Regions from separate parts of the Actinoplanes sp. NPDC051470 genome, predicted to be linked through region 1. Evidence: riboswitches for the same ligand, from Rfam matches in the RefSeq annotation. Region 1 holds a riboswitch; each other region holds the start of a gene.
What was found. Region 1 has a riboswitch for cyclic di-AMP ahead of AB0M54_RS11270 (hypothetical protein). Riboswitches for the same ligand answer to the same signal wherever they lie in the genome.

Region 1 (5,387 bases):
GGCCGACGTGCTGCGCTGGCGACACTCCACGCTGGACCTGGCCCGGGAGCGGGCACAGACGCTGGGCCTGCAGGGCGCGGCGTTCCCGTGGCGGACGATCCGCGGTCAGGAGTGCTCGGCGTACTGGCCGGCCGGCACCGCGGGCTTCCACATCGGGGCCGACATCGCCGACGCGGTGCGCCGCTACGTGCAGGCCACCGGCGACGACGACTTCGAGCGCGAGGTCGGCCTGGAGCTGCTGGTCGAGACCGCTCGGCTGTGGCGCTCGCTGGGCCACCACGACCGGCACGGCCGCTTCCACATCGACGGCGTGACCGGCCCGGACGAGTACACCGCCGTGGTGGACGACAACATCTACACCAACCTGATGGCGCAGCAGAACATGTTCTCGGCCGCCGAGGTGGCCAAGCGCCATCCCGAGGTGGCCCGCCGGCTCGGGGTCGACGACGAGGAGACGGCGTCCTGGCGGGACGCGGCGGCCGCCGTGCACATCCCGTACGACCGTGAGCTGGGCGTGCATCAGCAGTCGCAGGGCTTCACCCGGCTCCAGGAGTGGGACTTCGAGAACACCGCGCCCGAGGCGTACCCGCTGCTGCTGAACTACCCGTACTTCGACCTGTACCGCAAGCAGGTGGTCAAGCAGGCCGACCTGGTGATGGCGATGTACGTGCGCGGCGACGCGTTCACGCCGGAGGAGAAGGCGCGCAACTTCGCCTACTACGACGCGCGTACGGTCCGGGACTCGTCGCTGTCCGCCTGCATCCAGGCGGTGATGGCGGCCGAGGTGGGCTTCCTCGAGCTGGCCCACGACTATCTGGGCGAGGCCGCCCTGATGGACCTGCACGACCTGCACCAGAACGCGCGGGACGGCGTGCACGTGGCGTCGCTGGCCGGGTCCTGGATCGCGCTCGTGGCCGGCCTGGGCGGCATGCGTGACTTCAACGGTCAGCTGTCCTTCGCGCCGCGGCTGCCCAGCCGGATCACCAAGCTGGAGTTCTCGCTGCTCTGGCGGGGGCTGCGGCTGCGGGTCAACGTGACCGCCGACGAGGTGACCTACTCGCTGCGCAACGGGCAGGGCTCGTCCCGCCTCCAGCTCGTGCACCACGGCAAGGAGATCGAGGTGGTGCAGGGCAAGTCGATGACCGTGCCGATCCCGCCCGGGACACCGACCGGCCCGCCGCCGCAGCAGCCCGCCGGCCGTGCCCCGGTCCGGCGCGCGACCAGCGGCCACTGACGAAAAACCCCTGCTCTCCGGTTTCGGAGGGCAGGGGTTTTTTCTTCGTCACACCTAGAGCATCGACACGTGCACGTGGTCCTCGTGCGTGCTGACGCCGTGGTAGTTGCCCCAGCCGCGGGTCGGGAACCAGATCTGTTTGTTCCAGATCACATAGAGGATGCCGAGCCGGTCGGCGTTACGGACCAGGAACGCCATCAGGTCGTTGCCGTACTTCTTGGTGTCGGCGTTGTGGTATTTCGCGAAGCCCGACTTCTGCAGCGACCAGTCGCAGGCCCGGCCCTTGGGGTGTTCGAACGGGCCGCCGTTGCGGTGGCAGCCGACGAACCGGTCGAACCCGGCCTTCTTGACCTGCTGGTACATGTGCAGGGTGCGGGCGGTGATGCAGCCGCTGGTGGTCGGGTCCTTGACGTTGCAGCTCTGCGGGCCGAAGTCGCCGTTCTTGTCTCGCGGCGCAGGCTCGGCGACCTTGGACGTCGCGTCGACGAAGCCGTCGGTCAGCGAGCCGCCGACCAGGGCCAGCGCCTTGTCCGCCGCGTCCTTCTGCTTCTGCATCAGCACCATGTTGGCCTTCTGCTCCTTGACCTCCTGGTCGAGGCGGGCCTTGTTGCGGGCGACCTCGTCGATCGCCTCGTTCAGCTCGTGCAGCTTGTTGTCGTTCAGCGCGCTGAGCTCCTCGAGCGAGATCGCCCGGTCGAGGAAGCCGCCGGCGCCGGGGCTGTCGAGCAGGAAGCTGGCCGTGGACAGGCCGCCGTTGCGGTACTGCTGCCCGGCGATCCGGCCGACCTGGGGTAGCAGGAGATCGCGCTTGGCCTCCGCCTGCTTCACCTGCACCGAGAGGTTGAGCTGGGTCTTCGTCGACTTCTGCACCGCGGTCTTGGCGGCCAGGTAACGACGACCGGTGGAGTCGAGCACATCCTCCAGGAGCGCGTCCTGCTTGCCCTCCTCGGGCGCCTCGGCGGAACCGCTCTTCGTGGAGTTCTTGCCGTCACCCGGCTCGGCGCTCGCCGGTGACGCGGGTGCGAACACCGAAACGGTTACAGCGACGAGCGGTGCCAGGGCGAGGACCAGCCACCGGCGTGGGCTTGCCGTCATGCACAATCCTTCCGTGTAACCACCGGCCGAGTTAGCTGACGGGTTCGGGAGGGAAGCGCTCCCTACCGCGAGGTTCCGCGGATTCACCCCGGAGGAACATGGTTCCCCGGCTCGCCTTTCGGGCGATTAGGTGGTGGCCTGCCGGCACTTTGGGGGTAGTGCCTCCTGGCAGTGACCGGCGGCCAGCTTACCTGACGAAACGCCCGTCTTCAGCCCGCTGAACCGGTCAAAAGGCGTTATTGAGCAACGACTTTAGGTGACATTACCTGGTGACCTCACATCAATGTGAGTCGTCGCATTCTCACCGTAGTCGAAATAACTGATAGCACATGCCTAGTGGCTCTCAGTGCGAAGGTGGCGAATATCGGATTCGTAGGTATCGTTCCTGTCGGTCAGCGTTATCAAACGGTGATCGCCGCTCAATCGCCACACGGCGAGCCGGGGACCCAAATCCCAGGTAGTGGGGTGTATCCGCACTCGTTGCGGTAGGGAGCGCTTCCCTCCCGAACCCGTCAGCTAACCCGGTCGGCGGCCGACGGAAGGAACGGCATGAGGCAGAACTCTGTCCGGAAGCGACTGGCGTGCGCCCTCGCCATCGCAGTCGCGTTCGGCGGGCTCGCGGCCACCACCGTGGCGGGCCCGGCCCTGGCCGCGCCCCGGCCCCTGGCCGCACCGGGCGACAACGGCGACGACGGCGAAGGCGGCTCCAAGTCGCTGATCCAGCAGGTCGAGGCCGCGTCCAAGGGCTACGTGGACGCCAAGGAGGCGCTGGACACCTCCAAGGTCCGGCAGGCCAAGCTGGTCACCCGGATCAAGGAACTGGACAAAGAACTCGGTCCGCGGCAGGCCGAGCTCGACGAGATCGCCCGGCAGAGCTACCGCACCGGGCGGCTCGGGACGATGGGCGCGCTGATCAACGCGTCGGCCGGCGACTCGACCGGGATGCTCGACCGCGTGCAGATCCTGGAGACCGTCGCGGTCAAGCAGGACGCCGCGCTGCGGAACCTCAAGGACGCCCGGGACGAGCAGCTCCGGGCCAAGGCCGCGGTCGACGCCGAGATTGCCGACCAGCAGAAGCAGCTCACCGTGATGGCCAAGCGCAAGGCGCAGGCCGAGGGCGTGCTGAAGGCGGCCGGTCAGGGTCAGGACGCCGGGTCACCGGGTGGCGGCGGCAGCAGCGCCAAGGCCAGCCCGGGCGGCAACCTGAACGGCGGCTGCACGGTCAACGACCCGACCAGTGGCGGCTGCATCACGCCGCGCCTGCTGCACGCCATGAAGGAGGCGCAGGCTGACGGGTTCAACCACTACGTGCACTGCTTCCGCGAGCAGAACAGCGGCGAGCATCCGCTGGGCCGCGCCTGCGACTTCGCCGCCGACAAGGGTGGCTTCGGCGGCGACGCCACCGGCAGTAGCAAGACGTACGGCAACAACCTGGCGAACTACTTCATCAGCAACGCGAAGACGCTGGGTGTGCTCTACGTCATCTGGTTCCGGCGGATCTGGCTGCCCAGCAGCGGGTGGAAGTCGTACTCCGGTGCGGGCGGCGACCCGTCCACCGACCACACCAACCACGTGCATCTGTCGGTGAAGTAAGCCGGACGGGACACCAGGGGAGTACGCGACCTACTTGCTCATGAAGGTCGCGTACTCCTTCAGCACGTCCTCGGTCGGGCCGTCGGCCCGGATCACACCCGACTCCAGCCAGATGCTCCGCTCACAGGTGTCGCGGATGGTCGAGTCGCTGTGCGAGACCAGGAACACCGTGCCGGCGTCCGCGCGCAGGTCGCGGATGCGCTGCTCACTGCGCCGGCGGAACCGCGCGTCACCGGTGGCCAGCGCCTCGTCGATCAGCAGCACGTCGTGCTTCTTGGCCGCCGAGATCGAGAACCGCAGCCGGGCCGCCATGCCGGAGGAGTAGGTCCGCATCGGCATGGTGCTGAACTCGCCGCGCTCGTTGATGCCGGAGAAGTCGACGATCTCCTTCACCTTGGCCTTCGCGTCGGCCGGGGACATGCCCATGGCCAGGCAGCCGAGCATCACGTTGCGCTCGCCGGACAGGTCGTTCATCAGCACGGCGTTCACGCCCAGCAGCGAGGGCTGCCCGGCGGCGTAGACCGCGCCGCGCTCGGCCGGCATCAGCCCGGCGATCGCCCGCAGCAGCGTCGACTTGCCGGAGCCGTTGCTGCCGACCAGCCCGATCGCCTCGCCCTTGTAGGCCACGAAGCTGATGCCCTTGATCGCGTGCACCTCGCGGATGTTCGCCATCTTGGTCCGCGTCACCAGCCGCTTGAGGCTGGCGATCGGCGAGCCGGTGCCGGAGGCCGGCGAACCGTGCACCTTGTAGACCACGTGCGCGTCGTCGACGACGACGGTCGGTACGCGTTCCTCGGTCGGGTCAGCCACGCCCGTAGCCCTTCTCTCCGCGCCAGAAGTAGACGATGCCGACACTGAACATGAGCGCCGCCCAGACCCCGGCCTCGATCCAGAGCTGGGACACCGGGCTGGCGAGCTTCACGTTCTCCATCAGCGAGTGCCGCATCAGCTCGATGTAGACCAGCATCGGGTTGGCCTCGATCAGCCAGAGCTTCCACCCGTGCAGGTGGTCGGTGAACCGCTGGACCGGGTAGAGCACCGCCGAGCCGTACATCCAGACCCGGATGAAGAACGGGACCAACTGGCGGATGTCGGTCAGCTTGGAGCCGAGCCGGGCGCCGAAGAGGGCCAGCCCGCAGTTGAACGTGGCCAGGCAGGCCAGGATCAGCGGGACCAGCAACCACTCCACCGTGAGAGGCTCGCCGGTGGCCAGCACGATGATGAACAGCACGGTCATCGAGGCGGTCATGTTGCGCAGCTCGATCAGCAGGATCGAGATCGGCAGCGCGGCCCGGGGGAAGTGCAGCGCCCGGATCAGGCCCAGGTTGCCGTGGATCGAGCTGATGCCCGCCTGGGTGACCGTCTGCGTGAAGCCGAAGAGGAAGACCCCGGTGCAGAGGTACGCGATGAAGTTGCTGACATCGCCGCCCTTGGTGTTGAGCAGCACGCCGAAGATCAGGTAGTA
Region 2 (5,387 bases), on a different contig from region 1:
TGCGGCTGGTCGTGTCGATCGCCCGGCGGTACGTCCGCTCGGGCATGCCGATGCTCGACCTGATCCAGGAGGGCAACACCGGCCTGGTCCGCGCGGTCGAGAAGTTCGACTACGAGCGCGGCTACAAGTTCTCGACGTACGCGACGTGGTGGATCCGTCAGGCCATCAGCCGGGCCATCGCTCAGCAGGAGCGCACCGTGCGCCTGCCCGTGCACCTGGTCGAAGACGTCAACCGGATGCGGAACGTCACCCGCCAGCTCGTCCGCGAGCTCGGCGCCGACCCCGAGCCCGACCAGATCGCCAAGGCGCTCGGCGTGACCGTCGAGCGGGTCGGTGAGCTCACCCGCTGGGCGCAGGACACGGTGTCCCTGGACACCCCGGTCGGCGACGACGGTGACACCAACCTCGGCGACCTGGTGGCCGACAGCGACGCCCCGTCGCCGGAAGAGATCGTGCTGACCGCCCTGGAGCGGTCGCGCATCGAGGGTCTGCTCAACCACCTCGACGACCGGTCGGCCGGCATCATGCGGGCCCGCTACGGCCTGGAGGACGGCCGGGAGCACTCGCTCACCGAGGTCGCCTCCCGGTTCTCGCTCTCCCGCGAGCGGATCCGTCAGCTCGAGATCCAGGCGCTCGGCCGGCTGCGTGAGCTGGCCCGGGCCGAGGGCCTGCAGGCCGCCTGACCGATCAGGTCATACAAGAGGGCCGGTTCCCCGCGAGGGGAACCGGCCCTTTCACTGTGCTGAGTTACTTGACCCGGCCGTACCCGGTCGGAGTCATCGAGTTCATCGAGCGCTTCGTCACCGGCTCGCCGGTACGGTAAGCGTCGATCATCATTCCGCCGCCGACGTAGAGGCCGACATGGCCACCGTTGCGGAAGAAGATGAGGTCGCCCGCCTTCAGGTCACCCTTGCTGATCGGGGTGGTGGCGCTGATCTGGGCGGAGGCCTTGTGGGGCAGGCTCTTGCCCGCCGCACGCCAGGCCGCCGAGGTCAGCCCCGAGCAGTCGTAGCCGTTCGGGCCGTCGGCGCCGAACTTGTACATCACGCCGATGGCGTTGTACGCGAAGGACACCGCCTTGCCCGCGGAGCCGGCGATCTGCGGGATCGGGCCGCTGTACTTGCTGCCCGACTTGGTCGGCGTGCCGTACGCCGCCGTCCGCATCGCGTACAGCTTCTTGATGTCGTTCTCGATCTTCTTCTTGCGCTTGGCCAACTCGTTCAGCTGCGCGTTCTGCTTGTTCTGCGCGGTCTTCAGGGCGGCCTGACGCGTGTCGTAGTTCTGCGTGGTCGCCGTGTAGTTGTCGATCTTGCGCTGGCGATCGCGGGTCAGCTGGTCGAGCATGCCGATCCGGTCCATCAGGGTGCCCGATCCCTCGAGCATCACGTTCATGGCGCCGATGTCACCCTGCTGGTAAGCCTTGTTGGCGATCTGGCCCATCTCGGCCTGGGCGACCTTGAGGGCCTCCTTGGCCGGGCCCAGCGACTTCGTCAGCGCGACCTGATCGGCCTTGGTCTTGTTGAGATCGATCTTCATGCCGTTGTACGACTCGACGACATCCTCGAGATCGTCCGATGCCTTGGCGATCTTCTTGGTGATCTCGGTCTTGGACGGTTCCGCGTGAGCGGCCGTCACGGCCGGCCCGGTCAGCGCCAGCGCCATGAGGGCGACGGCCGCGATCCGGAACCTCGTGCGGGCGTGTGACAACGCTGAGAGGCCTTTCTTCCGCCTGTGCCGCCTACCGGGTTAGCTGACGGGTTCGGGCGGGAAGAAGGCCCTACCGCGGTGGTGCGCGGATTCACCCCGAGAACTCGGTTCCCCGGTTCGTCACGATGGGCCCGGGCGCGGCCGGATGGGGGTGACCGCGTCGAGGCCGCCGTGCAGACTCGGCAGCGCCGGCTCGGCGCCACCGGAGGGTGTGGCTGCGGACCGAACCAACCGCATTAACTTATCGATGGATCTCCGAAAAGCAAGCTCGGCAAGAAAACCTTAAGCCAATGAATGCGCGGCGTAATTCTAGGAATTCAGCGCGTGATCCCCGGACGCGGAATCGGACTTTTCGGGATTGACGCTGATCCAATTGCGCGTCACTTTCCGCTCGGCCCAGAAGGACAGGAACGGGATGGTGCCGGCCAGCATCACCAGCAGCATGCGGCTGAGCGGCCACTGGGCGCGGCGGCCGAGGTCGAAGGTGGCCAGCACGTACAGGATGAAGAGGAAGCCGTGCGCCGGGCCGACGCCCGCGACCACCGTGTCGTTGTCGGCCAGGTACTTCAGCGGCATGCCCACGAGGACCAGCACGATCAGGACCACGCCGACGATGTAGGCGATGATCCGGTAACGGGTGAGAGCTCCCTGCACGGTGCTTTCCTTACTTCCTGGGTCCGGGGTAGTCGCCGGGGCGGGCGCCGGGATGGGCGTTGAGCCAGGCGAGGTAGTCGTTGTAGGCCGCCAGTTCCGGGTCGTCGGCGCCGGGGTCGGGCGCCGGGCGGGACGGGACCCGGACCGGGCGGCCGACGGTAACAGCCGAATCTGGGAGCTTTTCCCGTTCCGGCGCCGGCTCCGCCGCCGGTTTCGTGGCCAGCCGAACCTCGCGCCACCACAGGAACGCGACGAAGCCGGCGAAGACCGGCCACTGGAACGCGTACCCCCAGCTCAGTGCGTTTCCGCCGGTGGCGCGGGTGTATTGCCACCAGCCCAGCAGGAGGAAGGCCACGATCAGAACGAGCGCGACCACATGGCGGAGGATCCACGCCGGGGTCAGCAGCCCTTTCATGACTGTCAGGGTAGTCGCGCGGGTTTCAGGGCGACCCGCGCGGGCAAGGCTGAACGGTATGAGCGACCAGCCTGTGGAGATCTCCGAGATCGGCATCGACCCGGCGGGACTGGGTGACGACGACCTGATCCGTGAACTGGCCAGCCTGCACCGGACCCGGCTGGACACCCTGCGGTACGGGCCGGACGCCGCCCTGGACAACCACCTGCGGCGGACGGCGGAACTGGAGACCGAGTACCTGGCCCGGCACCCGGGCCGTGAGGTGGATCCGCATCGCCTCACGCAGGACTTCTGACGTGTGTCCTGGGTCACAATGCCTGCTGGAATCAGGGCGGGCGACCGACAGTTGAGAACAGATGTCGGTGTGTCCAGTGTCCCCGGGCCTCACCCATTGCCTTCACGGAATACCGTTCGGCTGGAGCCGTGTTGAGCCACTCGCCGAGAGGCGACATGCACACCGACACCTATGCGCCGCCTCCGAGGTTCTCGGGGGCGGCGCATTATGTTGGGCCGGTTGTGGGTACCCGATCTTCATGAACGATCCTCGTACCGAAGAGCGCGCCGCCGACCTGCTTCCCGAGGAGCGCGCCGCCGGCAGCGCCGACCCGGAGGCCCAGGCCGCGGCCATTCTCGCGGATTCGGACGATCGGGAGCACAATTCGGACCTTTCGCGGGAAAACCGCACCTCGGCAGAGACGGTCGCACCAGCCGAAAGGGCTGAAGGCACCCGGTAGAGGCACAAAACTTTCGTGTCCACCTCAGGACGTGGGAGGATCCGACGCGTGCCCGCACCCCGACGGAGCGCTGAGCGCGCCGGTCAGCGGTCCACGCCGCCGGCGGCCGCTTCCTCCGCCCCCAATCAGACCCGACGCACAGCCCGTCCCCGCCACCCGGGACAGGGCGCCGGCGCCCCGAACGCGGGCCCGGTCCACCACACCGAGACGGAACCCGTCATCGCCGCCCACCCCAACGCCCCAGCCATCGGCCCGTCCCTGCCCGCTCCGCGGGACGCCGCCGATCCCGCCCCCGCCGAGGTGGCCCGGCCCGGATCGGCCGTCGTCATCCCCTCCGAGGTCGTCCGGCCGGGCGCCGGGGGCCTGGCGCTGCCGCAGACGAGCACGGTCGAGGTGGCCGGGCTCCTGCACGAGCTGTCCGAGCGGCTGCTCTCCGCGGACGACGTGGCCGGGGCCTTGGAGCGGCTCGCCGTCTTCACCGCCGGGACGATCCCCGGCGCGGTCCGCTGCTCGGTCGCGCTGATCACCGAGGGGGAGGGGCCGAGCCTGACCGCGTCGGGCAGCGACGGCCGCGGGGTCGACGACTGCCAGTTCGAGACCGGCGAAGGACCCGTCCTCGAGGCGGCCCGCACCCGCACCCTGGTGCTCACCCAGGACCTGCCGAACGACCCGCGCTGGCCGGCGCTGGGCGACTCCGCCCGCGACGAGGACGTGCACGCCGTGGCGGCCATCCCGCTGGACGTGCGGCGGACGTCGGTCGGCGCGCTCAGCATCTACGTCCGGCAGGCGCAGAGCATCCGCCCCGAGCTGCTGCTCACCGCGATGGCCATCGTCAACCAGGCCGAGATCCTGCTCAGTGAGCTGTCCCGCCGCGCGGCGCTGAGCCAGGGCGCCACGGTCGACCGCGCCATCGGCGTGATCATCGCGCAGCGCGGGTGTGGCGTACGCGAGGCCTACGACGTGTTGCAGGAGACCGCGCAGCGCCTCGGCATGGACCGTCAGTCGGTGGCCGAGCGCCTGATCGCCGCGGCCGCGCGCGACCGCTCGTAAGCAGAAGGGGCGCGGATCGCTCCGCGCCCCTCGATCACTCGTTCCCGCTGTCAGCGTTTGGCGCTGTGCGTGGGTTCGTGCTGTGTGTCCGGCGCGCGTTCGCCCGACTCGTGCGAGCCGCCGCCCGACTCCGGCGTGCCCGGGTCGGCGCCGGTCGCCGCGGCTGCCTCGGCCGCGTCGGCGTCGGCCCGCTGCTGCTGGGCCGAGCGCTGGGCGAGCGGGATCTCCGGCAGGAAGAGCACCACGATCAGGCCGATGATCATGACCGAGAAGGCCAGCAGGAACACGATCTGGATGCTGTCCGAGAAGCCGACCTTGAACGGGTGGGCGATCACGTCGGGCAGCGTCTTGAGGAACGACGTGTCACCGAGGTCGCCACCGCCGGCGGTCGCCTTCTGCAGGGTCTGGGCCGCGCTCGGGTCGGCGGCCAGGGCCCCCTGGAACTCCGGCGTGGCCTGAGCCGACTGGAAGGCCGTGCTGATCTTGCCGGGCAGCACGTTGAACAGCACCGACAGGAACACCGCGGTGCCGAGCGTGCCGCCCATCGAGCGGAAGAACGCCACCGAACTCGTGGCCACGCCGATCTCGCGGGGGCTCACCGCGTTCTGCACCGCGGTGATCATCGGCTGCATGTTGCCGCCCAGGCCGAGGCCCATCAGCACCATGATCAGCATGGTCCGCCAGAGCGGGGTGTCGGCGTCGATGGTGGCGAACAGCCCGAGCGCGGCGACCATCAGCGTGCTGCCGATGATCGGGAAGATCCGGTACCGCCCGGTGCGGGAGATGAGCTGACCGGCCAGGATCGAGCCGGACATGATGCCGAACAC
Region 3 (5,387 bases), on a different contig from region 1:
CAGCTCGTCCCGGAACTTCGCCGGAAGGATCAACCGGCCCTTCTCGTCCAGGCGTGGGGTATGCGTGCCGAGAAACATCGGCCAACCCCCCTACGCCCTGCCGGCGGTTCGCGGTCCGCCGTGTCGAATCGGGCCGGCAGGTCCCCCCTGCCACTGCGCTCCACTCTACTCCACTTCCCTCCACCCGCAACCGGAATCGTGCCGTCCATGAACCGGATTCGCAGACGAAAGCGCAGGTAGACGCGGTGGAGTGCCAGTGGAGGGCGAAGGCCTGATCATGGCGTCCGCTTTCCGACATGCCGCCCAGGTGGGCACGAAAAACTGCCCGGATCCGCGGTATCAGCGGCGCCGGGCGTGGATGTGGAGCGGAGTGGAGGAGATGCGGGGAGGGTGGTGGAGCAAGCACAGACGCCGGCGGGGTGCGACCCAGGAACCCCGGGTCGCACCCCGCCGGTGCGAAAGTGGTTACGCCTTACTTACTGCGGTCCTGAACTCAGACCAGGCGGCGGACCACGTAGTTGCCGCTGATCATCTTGCGCTTCGAGACCCGGGCGCCGGAGTGCGGCGAGTCCCAGATCTTGTTGGCGCCCGCGTACACCGCGGCGTGGTAGCCGTAGGAGCCGGAGCGGAAGATGATCAGATCGCCGGGCTGCCGGCTGCCCTTGCTGACCGACCTGCCGTACTTCTGCTGCGAGTTGGCCTTGTGGGGCAGCTTGCGACCGGTGGTCTTCTTGTAGACGTACAGCGTGAAGCCGGAGCAGTCGAAGCGCTTGGGACCCGCCGCGCCGTACTTGTACAGCGCTCCCTTGTGCCTCGCGGCCTCCGCCAGGACCATGGCGCCCTTGTTCGTCACCGACACCGACGAGTTGTTCCGGCTGACCGCCGCGCGCACTCCGCCGCCGCCGAGGAAGACGGTGCGGTAGGTGCCGGAGACCAGGGGCTTGAACGAGAAGGTGTAGGCGCCCGACTTCAGGATGGTCCGGGTCTGCCACGTCTGCCACTTGCCGCTGCGGAGCGCCTGCAGGCGCACCATGCCGCTCGTGACCTTCTTGCCGGTGCTCGGGTTGGCCACGAACGTCGTGATCCGGATCGAGGCGCCGTACTTCACCGATTTCGCGCTGGCCTTCTGGGTGACCTTGGCCAGCGGCCGCATCGCGGCGGCGGTGACGACCGGGGTGGCCGCGACCGCCGGCTGCGTGGCCACGATCTGGCCGGCGCCGAGGCAGATACCCAGGGACAGGGCGATGCTGCCGGTGCCGAGGGTGCGGCGCCGGCTCGAGGTGCTTTGTTGCACGGTAGAGAGATCCCTCCGGCACGCCTGCGAGGTTAGCTGTCGGGTTCGGGCGGGAAGGTGTGCCCGGCCGCCGTGGCGGCTTCACCCCAAGACCGTGTCGTACGGCCTGAGCCCTCAGGTCACCGCCGGTAGTGACGGTGCCTTCGCGAGGACCCGATTGGGTCCCCCGTCTCTGCCCCTCGTCGCCTTGTGTGGATGTTCTCGAACTCGGGTCGTGGAATCGGGCCGGGGCAGAGCTCGGCGTTGACCCGCGTGTCCACGAACTGCGGGCGGTCGCCGGCAGCCAGACCTTGATAACCGAATTTCCGTACGGTTGCAGATCGTGACTGGCCACGGAGAGTAATTGGCATGTGCGCCGATGTCCGGTTTGGACATCGCTCAAGACAAATGCCACTGCGGTACGCAGTGCGGTGATCACCGAACGTCGAAGGTAACGGGTGAGTCTCGCCACACAATTAACAAACTTTCGAATGATCTTGAGGACCGCGATTTCCGGTATGACCGTCCCGCCGGCAGCCACCGGGCGGCCGGATCGACGCTCTGTCCGGTTCGGGTACTGTCGCCACCGTGACGGACGGGAAGATGCCCATGCGCGCGAAGGTGGCGAGCTCCGTCTCGCGCACCGCCGCTGCGATCTCCAGGGCCGCGGGACGCGGCGACGGCTCGGTCATCGGCGGCTGGATCGGTCTCAAGATCGACCCTGACCTGCTGAAGAACCTGGCCACCGGCCGGGCGATCGCGCTTGTCTCCGGCACCAACGGCAAGACCACCACCACCCGGCTCACCGCCGCCGCGCTGGGCGTGCTCGGCCCGGTGGCGACCAACTCGTTCGGCGCCAACATGCCCAGCGGGCACACCTCGGCCCTGGCCAAGGCCGGTGCCACGCCGTTCGCGGTGCTCGAGGTCGACGAGCACTACCTGGCCCGGGTGATCGACGAGACCACCCCGCGCGCGGTCGCGCTGCTCAACCTCAGCCGCGACCAGCTCGACCGGGCGAAGGAGGTGGCGATGATGGCGCAGCTGTGGCGGACCGCGCTGGCCGACCACCCCGACATCCGGGTGATCGCCAACGCCGACGACCCGATGGTGGTCTGGTCGGCCGTCGGCAGCCCCAACGTCACGTGGTTCAGCGCCGGCCAGCGGTGGCACGACGACTCCTGGGTCTGCCCCGAGTGCGGCTCGTCGATCGAGCGCCGCGAGGGCGAGTGGTGGTGCGTCGGCTGCCCGCTGCGCCGGCCGCGGGCCCAGTGGGTGGTCGAGGACGAGGGCGTCACCGACCCGAACGGCGACTGGCACCTGGTCAAGCTCCAGCTGCCGGGCCGGGTCAACCTCGGCAACGCCGCCGCCGCCCTGGCCACCGCGGCCGAGTTCGGCGTCCGCGCGATCGAGGGCGTGCCCCGGCTGTCCTCGGTCACCTCGGTGGCCGGCCGGTACGCCCAGGTCGACCGCGACGGCCGCAACATCCGGCTGCTGCTGGCCAAGAACCCGGCGAGCTGGCTCGAGGCCTTCGACATGGCCGATGTGGCGCCGACCCTGCTCTCCATCAACGCCCGCGACCCCGACGGCCTGGACACCTCCTGGCTCTACGACGTCGACTTCGCACCGCTCCGTGACGGCCGGCCCGTGCTGATCACCGGCGACCGGGCCTACGACCTCGCGGTCCGCCTCACGGTGAACGGTGTGCCCTTCCGCCACGTAAAGACCTTCGACGAGGCGATCCAGGCATCTCCGCCCGGACGGCTCGAAGTGATCGCGAACTACACCGCCTTCCAGGACATCCGAGCGGAGCTGGACCGTGTCAACTGAAAGTGTTCTGCGGATCGTCTGGATCTATCCCGACCTGCTGTCCACCTACGGCGACCGCGGGAACATGCTGATCCTGGCCCACCGGGCGGCCCTGCGCGGCATCCCGGCCGAGACCCACGAGGTCCGCTCCGACCAGCCGATGCCCTCCACCGCCGACATCTACCTGATCGGCGGCGGGGAAGACGGCCCGCAGGCGCTGGCGGCCCAGCGGCTGATCGCCGACGGCGGCATCCACCGGGCGGTCGGCCAGGGCGCGGCGGTGCTGGCCATCTGTGCCGGTTATCAGCTCTTCGGGCACTCTTTCTTCGCCAAGGGGGCCAAGTTCGCCGGCCTGGGCCTGCTCGACCTGGAGTCGAACCGGGGCGAGACGCGGGCCGTCGGCGAGCTCCGGGGCGACATCGACCCGCGGCTCGGGCTGCCGCCGCTGACCGGTTTCGAGAACCACGGCGGGCGTACCCACCTGGGGCCGGACGTTTCGCCGCTGGCCCACGTGACCGCCGGCATCGGCAACGACGGGCAGACCGAGGGCGCCTGGCACGGCAAGATCCTCGGCTCCTACAGCCATGGCCCGGCGCTGGCCCGCAACCCAGCGATAGCCGATCTGCTACTGCGTTGGGCGACGGGCGCGGATAGTCTTGCCCCCGTCGACGATGCCTGGGCCGAGGCGCTCAGGTCCGAGCGACTCACCGCAGCAAGCGTCTGACCAGCCGAAACAGCCCGACGACACCAGGAGCGGTAAGCCTTTATGACTGACACCCTGATCGCCCCGAAGGCCATCACCTCCGCGGACCCTCAGGCTGCCTCTCCCCTGGCTGCAACCGCTACCGAGGGCGCTCCGGCCCCGGTCACCTGGCGGCGCCGGCTGGTCCGCTTCGGCACGCTGGGCCTGGTCGTGGCCGGCCTGGCCGTGGCCGCCGCGGTGCTGCCGCTGCGTGACATCGCCGCCTCGGTCGCCGGGCTGGGCCCGGTCGCCGCGGTCGGCGTGGCCGTGATCGGCGGCCTGCTGCTCTCCGTGCTGGTGCCCCGCACGGCCATCACGCTGGCCAGCGGCGCGCTGCTCGGCGCGGCCACCGGCGCCGCGGCCGCCCTCGCCGCCGCGGTGATCGCCGCCGCCGCCACCTACTACGCCGGGCGCTGGGCCGGCCGGGGCGCGCTCGGCGCCAAGGCCGACGGCCGGATGAAGCGCCTGGACGGCTGGCTCAACCGCCGCGGGCTGGCCGCGGTGCTGCTGGTGCGGTTCCTCCCGCTCGCGCCGTTCGGCCTGATCGGCTACGCGTACGGCACCACCAGCGTCTGCCGCAAGCGCTACCTGCTGGGCACCACGCTCGCGTCGATCCCGTCCGCGGTGTCGTACGCGGTCATCGGCGCCGCCGTCACCGCCCCCGGCTCGCTCAACCCGATGTCGCTGGCCCCGGCGCTGATCGGCTTCACCCTGACCACGACGATCGTGGTCCGCTGGCGCCGGGCCGCCCGCCGCGACGCCGCCCTGGCCGCCGCCACCGCCTGATCTCTGGCACTGTGGGCGGATGAATTTCCGCCATGCCTACCGCGCCGCCGCGGTCTCCTTCGCGGACCTGGTCAGCCGGGTCCCGGTCGACCGCTGGCACGTTCCCGCCCTCGGCGACTGGAGCCTGCTCGACCTGGTCGGTCACGTCGCCACCGAACTGCGCGACGTGCCCGAGGTGCTCGGCGCCCCGGCCGGCCAGGTCGAGATCCCGTCGACCGAGGCGTACTGGGCCTTCGCCCGGGTCGCGCCGGTCGACGTGGTGGCCAAGGCGCACGCCGAGTCGGGCCGGTCCGCCCGGGAGGCCGGCAAGGCGCTCGGCGGCGATCCGGCGGGCGCCGTGAACGAGCTCATCGGCCGGGCCACCCAGACCCTCGCCGCGGCCAAGGACGACGACGTCGTGACGACCGCGGCCGGCGGCATGCGCGTGCAGGACTGGGTGCCGACCCGGACATTCGAGCTGGTCGTCCATGGTCAGGACGTGGCCGCGGCGGCCGGGGTGGAGTTCTCGCCCGGCCTCGACGCGATGGCCGAGGCGGTCACCCAGGCGACCTTCGTGGCCGTCGCCGTGGGTGACGGCCCGCTCCTGCTGCGAGCGCTGACCGGACGCGCCGCGCTCCCCGACCGGTACTCGATCATCGGCTGAACCGCCAGTGGTGGCCGAGCCCGGTATCCGTGGCACGGATGCCGGGCCTGGCTACCACTGGTCGGGAGCTACCGGTCAGACGACCACGCTGACCAGGCGGCCCTTCACCACGATGACCTTCTTGGGCTCGCGACCGG

Region 2: another riboswitch for cyclic di-AMP. It lies ahead of AB0M54_RS16510 (NlpC/P60 family protein); the one in region 1 lies ahead of AB0M54_RS11270 (hypothetical protein).
Region 3: another riboswitch for cyclic di-AMP. It lies ahead of AB0M54_RS07910 (NlpC/P60 family protein); the one in region 1 lies ahead of AB0M54_RS11270 (hypothetical protein).

What each region holds. Positions count from the first base shown of each region.
Region 1 covers NZ_JBFBAA010000005.1:36,496-41,882, reverse strand. Annotated here, with positions in the region: gene AB0M54_RS11280 (glycoside hydrolase family 65 protein) at 1-1,234, shown strand, start outside; gene AB0M54_RS11275 (hypothetical protein) at 1,289-2,329, opposite strand; cyclic di-AMP (ydaO/yuaA leader) riboswitch at 2,333-2,472, opposite strand; cyclic di-AMP (ydaO/yuaA leader) riboswitch at 2,736-2,876, shown strand; gene AB0M54_RS11270 (hypothetical protein) at 2,879-3,922, shown strand; gene AB0M54_RS11265 (ABC transporter ATP-binding protein) at 3,953-4,732, opposite strand; gene AB0M54_RS11260 (ABC transporter permease) at 4,725-5,387, opposite strand, start outside.
Region 2 covers NZ_JBFBAA010000008.1:91,147-96,533, reverse strand. Annotated here, with positions in the region: gene AB0M54_RS16515 (sigma-70 family RNA polymerase sigma factor) at 1-683, shown strand, start outside; gene AB0M54_RS16510 (NlpC/P60 family protein) at 748-1,662, opposite strand; cyclic di-AMP (ydaO/yuaA leader) riboswitch at 1,721-1,849, opposite strand; gene AB0M54_RS16505 (DUF3817 domain-containing protein) at 2,017-2,361, opposite strand; gene AB0M54_RS16500 (hypothetical protein) at 2,372-2,776, opposite strand; gene AB0M54_RS16495 (DUF6158 family protein) at 2,835-3,071, shown strand; gene AB0M54_RS16490 (hypothetical protein) at 3,310-3,510, shown strand; gene AB0M54_RS16485 (ANTAR domain-containing protein) at 3,559-4,560, shown strand; gene AB0M54_RS16480 (MDR family MFS transporter) at 4,611-5,387, opposite strand, start outside.
Region 3 covers NZ_JBFBAA010000003.1:168,841-174,227, forward strand. Annotated here, with positions in the region: gene mraZ (division/cell wall cluster transcriptional repressor MraZ) at 1-78, opposite strand, end outside; gene AB0M54_RS07910 (NlpC/P60 family protein) at 494-1,294, opposite strand; cyclic di-AMP (ydaO/yuaA leader) riboswitch at 1,301-1,502, opposite strand; gene AB0M54_RS07915 (MurT ligase domain-containing protein) at 1,877-3,100, shown strand; gene AB0M54_RS07920 (glutamine amidotransferase) at 3,090-3,803, shown strand; gene AB0M54_RS07925 (VTT domain-containing protein) at 3,846-4,607, shown strand; gene AB0M54_RS07930 (maleylpyruvate isomerase N-terminal domain-containing protein) at 4,627-5,250, shown strand; gene leuS (leucine--tRNA ligase) at 5,326-5,387, opposite strand, start outside.